DNA from 2 places in the Vibrio sp. 970 genome. Region 1 is predicted to be linked to the other one. Evidence: predicted binding sites of a transcription regulator. Region 1 holds the regulator's gene; the other holds the start of a gene.
The links. Region 1 encodes CRP, which controls carbon source genes, mostly activating them, when cyclic AMP is high. Its sites were predicted from a motif close to TGTGANNNNNNTCACA; they were not measured.
Positions count from the first base shown of each region.

Region 2: a site for CRP is predicted at 4,233-4,248, ahead of ectA (diaminobutyrate acetyltransferase). Genes of this name have one in related genera too.

Region 1 is NZ_JAWOTW010000025.1:27,437-32,455, reverse strand. It holds gene R7Q11_RS23095 (phosphoribulokinase) at 1-448, shown strand, start outside; gene crp (cAMP-activated global transcriptional regulator CRP) at 689-1,321, shown strand; gene R7Q11_RS23085 (DUF1338 domain-containing protein) at 1,458-2,249, opposite strand; gene astD (succinylglutamate-semialdehyde dehydrogenase) at 2,498-3,955, opposite strand; gene astA (arginine N-succinyltransferase) at 3,984-5,003, opposite strand.
Region 2 is NZ_JAWOTW010000015.1:12,712-17,730, forward strand. It holds gene R7Q11_RS19245 (arylsulfatase) at 1-198, shown strand, start outside; gene R7Q11_RS19250 (aspartate kinase) at 388-1,809, opposite strand; gene R7Q11_RS19255 (ectoine synthase) at 1,898-2,284, opposite strand; gene ectB (diaminobutyrate--2-oxoglutarate transaminase) at 2,299-3,564, opposite strand; gene ectA (diaminobutyrate acetyltransferase) at 3,599-4,132, opposite strand; gene R7Q11_RS19270 (BCCT family transporter) at 4,447-5,019, opposite strand, start outside.

The DNA.
Region 1 (5,019 bases):
TAATGTTGCTCAACATGTGGATTTCTTAATTGGCATGGTGCCGATTGTGAACTTAGAGTGGATACAAAAATTCGTACGCGACACTCGCGATCGCGGCCATTCGCGTGAAGCGGTAATGGACTCAATCGTGCGATCCATGGACGATTACCTCAACTATATCACTCCTCAGTTTTCTCGTACTCACATCAACTTCCAGCGCGTACCGACCGTTGATACTTCCAACCCACTTAATGCAAAAGGCATCCCTAGTTTGGATGAGAGTTTTGTGGTGATTCGCCTACGCGGTATCAAGAATGTCGACTTCCCATATCTGCTGGCCATGATTGATGGCTCATTCATGTCACGCCACAACACGATTGTCGTACCCGGCGGTAAGATGAGCTTTGCAATGGAGCTCATAGTTCGGCCTATCCTACAACAGCTCATCGAAACAGGGAAAATTGGCTAAAAACCTGCCTGCGAAGATGTTTACTTTTCATACCGTGATCATGTGCACAGTTTTGCTTACAAAATCTCAATCATGGCACGATTAAAATCAAGAAATCGTTTTCGAAAAAGGATACTATTTCTTACCGAAACACAAGAGAGCTTGCAGCATATAAAAAGTGCTCTTATTCTAGTAGGCCTAATTCAGGCTTAGCTAAAATATGGATAGCGCAAGCGTACCCTGCAGAGGAAGTGAGATATTATGGTTCTAGGTAAACCTCAAACCGACCCAACATTAGAGTGGTTTCTTTCACACTGTCATATTCATAAGTACCCTTCAAAGAGCACGCTAATTCACGCGGGCGAAAAGGCAGAAACTTTGTACTACATCGTTAAAGGTTCTGTTGCGGTTCTTATCAAAGACGAAGAAGGTAAGGAGATGATCCTTTCTTACCTAAACCAAGGAGACTTTATTGGTGAACTTGGTCTATTCGAGGAAGACCAAGAGCGCACAGCTTGGGTTCGTGCTAAATCTCCTTGTGAAGTTGCTGAAATTTCTTTCAAGAAGTTCCGTCAGCTTATCCAAGTAAACCCAGACATCCTAATGCGTCTTTCTGCGCAGATGGCTCGTCGTCTTCAAGTAACTAGCCAAAAAGTGGGTGACCTGGCGTTCCTAGACGTAACTGGTCGTATCGCTCAGACGCTTCTGAACCTTGCAAAACAACCAGACGCAATGACTCACCCAGACGGCATGCAAATCAAGATCACTCGTCAAGAAATCGGTCAAATTGTTGGCTGTTCTCGTGAGACAGTAGGTCGTATTTTGAAGATGCTAGAAGAGCAGAACCTAATCTCTGCTCACGGTAAAACCATCGTGGTTTACGGTACTCGTTAATCTCAAACTAGAGTGACACGAACAAAATTATAAAAGCCACCAATGGCAACATTGGTGGCTTTTTATTTGCTCATGACCAAATGAGATAGGGTGCAGCGAACACTAATGAGTAAGCTTAACAGGTTAACCCTAAAACTTAGCCATTCGTACTTTCAAAGATTTTGTCAGCTGAAGCGGCCACGAAACCTGGGTACAAATCACCATTTTCCATCGGATAGCGCTTAGCAAATTCATAAAACCCGCCAGGGATAATTTCAGTGCCTTCGCTAAAACGAACCGCTACTTTATCAGCCATGGTCGATGACTGCTCTAGCAACACCTCAGGAGTGCCCTTCACTTCACCACCATTTTCATTAATGGTAAACCCAGCGGTACGCAGATGATCGTTTACCTGCTTCACTTCTTCATATTCATTGAGTTGGTTAACGCTCACCGTGAAGTGGTTTGCTCCGTAACCATGCGCCGCAAGCCAAGATGCGTACTCACTTTCTTTAGCCAACGTTTGGTAATCAGCAAAGCTTAAATCCCACAAGCGTCCACCATGTAAGAATGCGCTATCGTTCAGCTTGTCAGCATCGACTTGTGCCACCAAATTTTTCACAATCTCTTGTAGCTCAGGCGAGCACTCTTCAACTTTTAGCTCACTAATAAATACTTTAGGTTGCTTCGGATCTGGGTGCTCATAGTGCTTAGCAACCAGCTTTTTGCTTTCGAAAATGTAATCACCACACGCCTTGTAACCAATAGCTACAAATGGCTTAGCTAGAGTTTCAATACCAAGAGGCGCGATATTGAAGGTACGTAAAGCTATATGATCATTCATCAGAGGCTCATCTTCTTGAAGCAGCTGATGCACTTTAGCAGCCGAAGGGCAAAGACGTTGAATGTAATCTTGCCATAGCGATTCAAATAACACATCGGGCGTCATAACGACTCCTTGTTACGAGATGTAGAGTTTAAAGGTAAGCGGAAGTTGGCTGCTCGTTCACAACAAAAGTTGTCCAGAATAATGAACGAGCAACCATCAACCTGTGACGGTAAATGCCAGTCAGTCAACACGCTTTTCCGAGTCTTTGCTCACTTTTCGTGTTCTGCCAACGATCACTACAACCCATACCTAAATGATGCGCCGGCAAGGTGAGCCGCAATGCATAGTTGCGACTCTATTATTAAAACTTATAGCGCTACACCTGGACTCAATGTTGCAGGCAAGACAGTCTCTTGACCTTCCATTGATGCCATTGGGTACGCACAGTAATCTGCTGCGTAGTAAGCGCTTGGGCGCAAGTTACCCGACGCCCCCGGACCACCAAATGGCGCATCACCGCTTGCCCCAGTAAGCTGGCGGTTACGGTTCACGATTCCTGCACGAATGTGGTCAACGAAGTATTCCCATTCTTGGTCGTCGGTTGAAACCAAACCAGCAGATAAGCCAAAGCGCGTATCGTTTGCTAGCGCCACGGCTTTGTCTAATCCTTCGTAGCGCACCACTTGCAGAAGTGGGCCGAAGTACTCTTCATCTGGTAACTCAGCAATGTTCGTTACATCAATGATGCCTGGAGAAACAAACGCCGCCTCTCCTGCTTTCGCTTCAATCAAGCTTTCACCGCCAAGAGACTGTAGATTAGCTTGTGCATCAAGAATAAACTTGGCTGCCGCGACCGAAATTTGCGGTCCCATAAATGGCGCAGGTTCTGCAAATGGTTGGTCTACGCGAATATTGCGTGTCGCTTCAACGAGTTTGGTGATAAGCGCATCGCCTTTTTCACCCAATGGCACATACAAACGACGAGCACACGTACAACGCTGCCCAGCACTGATAAACGCTGACTGGATGATGGTGTAAACCGTGGCATCCAAATCACCATATTTATCAGAGATCACCATCGGGTTATTACCACCCATTTCTAGTGCGAGCATCTTGCCCGGTTGACCCGCAAATTGACGGTGTAATACATGCCCCGTATTTGCGCTACCCGTAAACAGTACGCCATCGATGCCTTTTGCGTCAGCTAGGGCGATACCAGTTTCTTTCGCGCCTTGAACAAGGTTAATCACGCCTTTCGGCAGACCGGCTTCTTCCCATAACTTCATTGCCAATTCACCCGTCCATGGCGTTTGCTCAGACGGTTTGAAGACTACCGTGTTACCAGCCAGTAGCGCAGGCACAATGTGACCATTTGGTAGGTGGCCTGGGAAGTTGTAAGGACCAAACACCGCCATCACGCCCAATGGGCGGTGGCGCAATACGATTTGGTTGCCTGCTGCTTCACGGCTCGCCTCACCAGTACGGTCATGATAAGCGCGAATCGAAATGGCAATTTTACCTGCCATGGCTGCTGCTTCAGTGCGCGTTTCCCAAATCGGCTTACCAGTTTCTTTGGCAATCACTTCGGCGATGTTTTCGCTGTTCTCTTTTACTTTCTCCGCAAAAGCCAACACGATTGCCTCACGCTCTGAAAATGGACGCTTTTTCCAGTCAATAAACGCTTCACGCGCTGCAGATACCGCCTGGTTCACCTGCTCTGCCGTTGCACCTTTGCCTTGCCAGATCACTTCTTGGTTGTACGGCGACAGAGACGTAAATGCTTCACCCTGACCTTGTACCCATTCACCTGCAATCCAATGTGTCATTGTTTCTATCCTTAAATTCTGTCGTCTGTTACTGCGGAAGAAGGCGAACGAAATCCCCTTCTTCAACCGAAAGTGCATCCGCAACGTCTGGTGCAATCATCACGCTTTGTGTTTCTGCGTCATACGCCGCTTTAGTGACTGTCGCACGGAAGTTCTCGAAAGATGAATTACACATCAAGAAGTCTTGTGTGCTGGAATGTTCAGAGATTTTGACTTGCGCACGGAATGAATGACGTACCGACTCAATATTACGCAGATCACACTCAACCGTTGGGCCACCATCGAAGATGTCGACGTAGCCTCGGTTGGTAAAACCTTCACGCTCAAGCAGCTTCAGCGCTGGACGCGTGTTGTCATGTACTTGACCAATCACGGCTTGCGCTTCTGGGCTGAGCAGGTTGATGTAAATAGGCAGTTTCGGCATCAAGTCGGCGATAAAGCCTTTCTTGCCGATACCTGTCAGGTAATCTGCAAGCGTGAAATCGATAGAGAAGAAATGCTCTTGAAGCCATTGCCAGAATGGTGAATTACCCTCGTCGTCTGAAACGCCACGCATCTCCGCAAAGATCGTTTCAGAGAAGCGCTCTGGGTGCTCTGCCATCATTAGGAAACGACACTTCGACATTAGACGACCATTCAGACCTTGGCGGAATTTCTCACGCAAGAACAAGGTACAAATTTCGCTGTTACCCGTGTAGTTATTACCAAAAGTAAGCAGTTTAACGACGTTGTTAACGCCAAGCTTTGGCGACGAGTGCACGACTTTACTAATGTGATATGAGTAAAATGGGACATCCCAGCCGATAGATGCTTCGATTCCGGTGGTACCCGCAACCTCACCCGTTTCAGAGTCAAAGCCAACCATCAGGTAGCCTTCATCGCCTGGTTCTGCCACATCTGGCTTACCAAAGCTGTACTCTGAATGTTTGATTCGATTGGTTAACAGTTCTTCGTTAACCGGTAGAGATGTAAATCCGTGACCAGACTCCACCGCACAAGTGTGCAGTGCGTCGTAATCCGACATCGCGATAGGGCGAACTACTAGCATCAATACTCCCTCCAGA
Region 2 (5,019 bases), on a different contig from region 1:
CGTTGGATGGCTGACAACATGTGGCTATTTGTACCTGTACAAGACGTTGTGGGAGAGTTCTTTAAAACACTTCCAGAATACCCAATGCAACGTGGCACAGCGATGAACCCTGCTTCACTAAACTACGACTCTCTAAAAATGCAAGAGAAGCTGCAACAACTAGACAAAGTTGAACAAGAAATCAGCAAGTTTAAGTAAACTAAGTTAACGTTAGTTAATCAGTAACATTAAGCCAGCAGACCATTCTGCTGGCTTATGTGTATCGCCACATAGGAACTTACTTAAATCGCCTGTTTAGCCTATACAAAGTGGGCATTGTGAGTACAAACTGAAAAACAAAAAAAGGAGAGCTAACCTGCTCTCCTTTGTATTTTAACCGTGGATAAACTAAGCCACATTAACCGATTTAGCTAAACTGCTACTTTGGAAAAACTCATCATGCAATGCGCAAATCGCGTGCTGGTATTCCTTATCACTGACAACAAATTGCACATTTACATTTCTCAATGATGAGTGCAGTGCAACTGGCGTAACACCATTATTCATCAATGCAAGTACACCTTTTGCCAACGTCTTGTTGGTATCAATTTGTGAACCGATGGCTGAGATAAGCGCGACCATACGGCCTTTAATCGAGGCATTCGGATAACGTTTCTCGGCTTTATACAATACTTTGTTTAAGCTATCAGTACTGCCACCTAGATAATAAGTAATAGAGTTCGCGTTCATCTCTTTACCAACCAAACTTACACGAGCATCGGAGATGATTTCCATCAATTCATAACTAACGTTATCGGCTTTTCCCACCATTGCTTGGTCAAACAAATGCAGTGCAAATACTTTTTCTTTACCTGCGATAATCTCGACTTTGTCTTCTTCTGGGCGGTAGCTTGAAGAGATCAAAGTACCTTCGTGTTCAGGTTCGAATGTATTTTTAATCTGTAGCTCAATACCACTTTCACGCAAACCCGCAGCGGCATTTGGGTGAATCGCTTCCATGCCAAGGTTCGCAAGTTGGTCTGCTACGTCATAGTTTGTACTACCAATTGGTAATACTTTTTCAGGACCAACAACGCGTGGGTCTGCTGAGCTCAAGTGGTACTCTTTGTGAATTACTGCTAAATCCGCTTTTGTTATTGCTGCAATTCGGCTAAATGTCATCTCACTATAACCTCGGTCATAAGTGTGCATTAGGCCCTCTTTACAGTAAGCATAACCTGTCACGATTGGCAGTTCTTTTGATACATCGATATCAGCAAACGCGTCACTGATCGACTCATCAAGGCTTCTTGGCGCTTGATTATCCCAACCAGACAGGTCAACGAACTTAGCGTTAATACCCATATTTTTTAGTTTTAGTGCTGTGTTGTAAGCACTATGTGCCTCACCGATAGACGAGAGAAACTCTCGAATTTGAGGCAAGTACTGGCGCAACGAAAATTGACCGTACTGACAGGTTTCTAAAATATTCGCGATACAGTTTTTCGCTTCAGCAATGCGGGAGCGAATGAATTTATCCGCACGGATACGATTCATTGGGTCCGCAAAAATATTTTCATTGGTCAGCAACATACGGCTTTCAACGTACGCTAACGCTTCTTCCCATTTGTCGTCGCGTTTCGCGATAAGCTGATAAACGCCTGGTTTACTGGTTTTTTTACACTCAAGCAGCGCATCGGTCATACCACCGTATGCAGATACGACAAAAATACGATTGTATGGTGTTTTGGGACGAAGAATAATATTGTCGAGAACAGCATCAAATGCTGTCATTGATGTACCGCCGATTTTTTCTACGGTAAATGTCATGATAAGCCTTTTTTTTGATTGGTAACTTTAAAAAGAAAAAAGAAGAGATAGTTAAGTGTGGGGTGGCAAAGCACCCCACCATCATCTTTTAGTCAACGAGAGGATAAACACCGTTTTCATCGTGCACTTCAGCGCCAGTAATCGGTGGGTTAAACACACACGCCATTACCATTTCTTTATTCTTATAAGCTCTCAAGTAGTGCTCATCGTGTTTATCAAGGATGTATAATGTACCTGGTTTAATTGGGTACGTTTCTCCACCTACAACTTCAATCTCACCTTCACCACTCATACAAAACACCGATTCAAGGTGGTTTTGATAGTGAATATGAGTTTCTGTATCTTCATAAATCGTTGTGATGTGGAAAGAGAAACCCATGTTGTCGTCTTTCAACAACATGCGGACACTTTCCCAGTTATCTGAAACAACACGTCGTTCGCTGTTGCGGCATTCATCTAGAGTTCTGACGATCATAATTAAAATCCTTATTAAGATGCTTGTTTGAAATGTTTCGCAGCGATAGTCTCTACTGCATTTTCAAAGATGCTTAGTCCTTGATCTAGCTCTGATTCGCTGATAGTTAGTGGACAGAAGAACTTCACAACTTCATCGTCTGGACCCGCTGTCTCTATCACCATTCCATTCTCGAAACAGTTTTTCGCAATTTCAGATGCCATGTCACCATTGATACATTCAATACCAACCATCATGCCGCGGCCTTTTTTCTGCACAAACATTTGTGGAAAGCGACGAACACAACGGTCAATAACAGCACTTACCTTGTCTGAACACTGCTTGATGTGTGTTTCAAAATCATCGTTTGCCCAGTAAATTTCTAGTGCTTTTGCAGCAGTAATAAAGGCGTGATTATTGCCACGGAACGTACCGTTATGCTCGCCTGGCTTCCACTGGTCAAGCTCAGGCTTAAGTAATACGACAGCCATCGGCAAACCGTAACCACCGATCGACTTCGATAGCGTCACGATATCCGGTTGGATACCAGACGGCTCGAAACTAAAGAAAGTACCGGTACGTCCACAACCTGCTTGAATGTCATCGACAATCACAAGAATGTCATTGGCTTTACAGATTTTGCTCAAACGTTGTAACCACTCGTTTGAAGCAGCATTTAAACCACCTTCACCCTGCACAGTTTCAAGAAGTACAGCGGCTGGTTTATCCATACCTGCAGAGTTATCATTTAGCATGGTTTCGAACAGCGCGAGACCATCTACGCCAGCGTAACCTTCAAATGGAATACGAGTGACGTTACTTAGGCTAGAACCGTTACCTTGTCTGTGATGCTGGTTACCCGTTGCAGCCAGTGCGCCAGCAGTACAACCATGGAAACCGTTAGTAAACGCAACGACGCTGTCGCGGCCTTTTACTTTTTTAGCCAGCTTCAATGCCGCCTCAACAGCATTAGTGCCTGTTGGGCCCGTAAACTGAACCTTGTAATCCAAGTTTCTTGGTTTAAGGATGTAAGTATCCAACGCTTCCAGAAACGATGCTTTCGCTTCTGAGTGCATATCCAAACCGTGAGTAATACCGTCCATTTCAATGTACTCAAGCAACGCTTGTTTTAGTACTGGATTGTTATGGCCATAATTTAGAGATCCCGCTCCAGCAAGGAAGTCTAAGTATCGTTCACCTTGTTCTGTTTCTAGCCAGCAGCCTTTCGCTTTACGAAAAACGACCGGGAAATTGTTTGAATATGAGCGTACGTTGGATTCCTGCTTTTTGAAAATATCCATGATGAGACCGTTTTTAATTCCTATTGTTTGAGGATTATTTGAGAGGAATGCGATACAAATATTCTGTATCGTGTTTGCCTTTAAAGTGGGCTTCTTCATCCAAAAATGTGCTTACTTGGCCAGAATTGCCGTTCATCGCATCTAACTTTTTGAACAGTGCCCAAGAGGCTTTATTATCTTCCGTGATGGTAGTTTCTACCGATTTAACACCGCCTAATTCCTCTCGGGTGAGAAGTTCTTTCAACATGCGGAATGCTAAACCATGACCTCTAAAGCGAGGTGAGACTGCAACTTGCCAGACAAATAAAACGTCTTGCTCGTCTGGTTTCTGATAACCGGAAATGAAACCTGCGATTTCGCCTTTTTGCTCAACCAAAATACTGGTTTTGCTGAAATGCGTAGACTGTAGGAAATTGCAATAAGATGAGTTCATGTCCAATGGAGGACAGTCTGCAATCAAGCTGTAAATGTCGTCACCATCAGAGATTTTAGGCTCACGAAAAATCCATTTTTTACTTGAGTCTTCTCCAATCTCTGGATAAAGGACCCAAGGTGCTGATGTGATCATGTGAAAATACATATCCTTTGAGGTCTAATTAAATTTCCTTTTTATTATGGGCATCCCTCGCGACTAAAAATCAAATAATCCGCCTTTTTATCGGTATTTTTGTGACATATATCACAAAAACAAGCCTATTAACCAAAAGTTAAAATAGTTCGAGGTCTAATTTATTAAATAGTCACCTAAATGCGCAGTACAAAAAACAACCAGAATAAGACCATTTTCCATGCTGTTCATTTCTCAGAGAAAAATAGAAATCCAAAAAAAAGCGGCATGCTTTCGCATACCGCTTTTATCAATAATTTAACTGCTGATACTAGTTATTTTGATTTCTTAGAAACCGCCTTTGGACGAGGTTCATCCATCAAACCTTTTATCAAAGATACCGTTGCAACAAGCAAAACAATAGTAAATGGTAAACCAGTCGTCACCGCCATTGCTTGAGCAGCAGCTAGACCACCACCCAACATCAATGCAATCGCAACCAAACCTTCAAACGTACACCAGAACACGCGTTGTGGCGTTGGTGCATCGACCTTACCGCCCGCAGCAATAGTATCAATAACCAGTGATCCTGAGTCAGAAGAGGTAATGAAGAACACCACGACTAAGATAATGCCGACAAAAGATGTTATCTCAGCCAATGGCATAACATCTAACATGGCAAAAAGTTTTAAAGGCAGTTCTGCGTTAAACACCGCCTCGTAGCCATCATTAACGTATTGGCTAATTGCGTTACCGCCAAAAGCCGTCATCCATAACACACAAACTGAAGATGGGATAAGAATAACGCAAATAATAAACTCACGAACTGAACGACCGCGAGACACACGTGCGATGAACATACCCACAAATGGTGACCAAGAAATCCACCACGCCCAGTAAAACGCCGT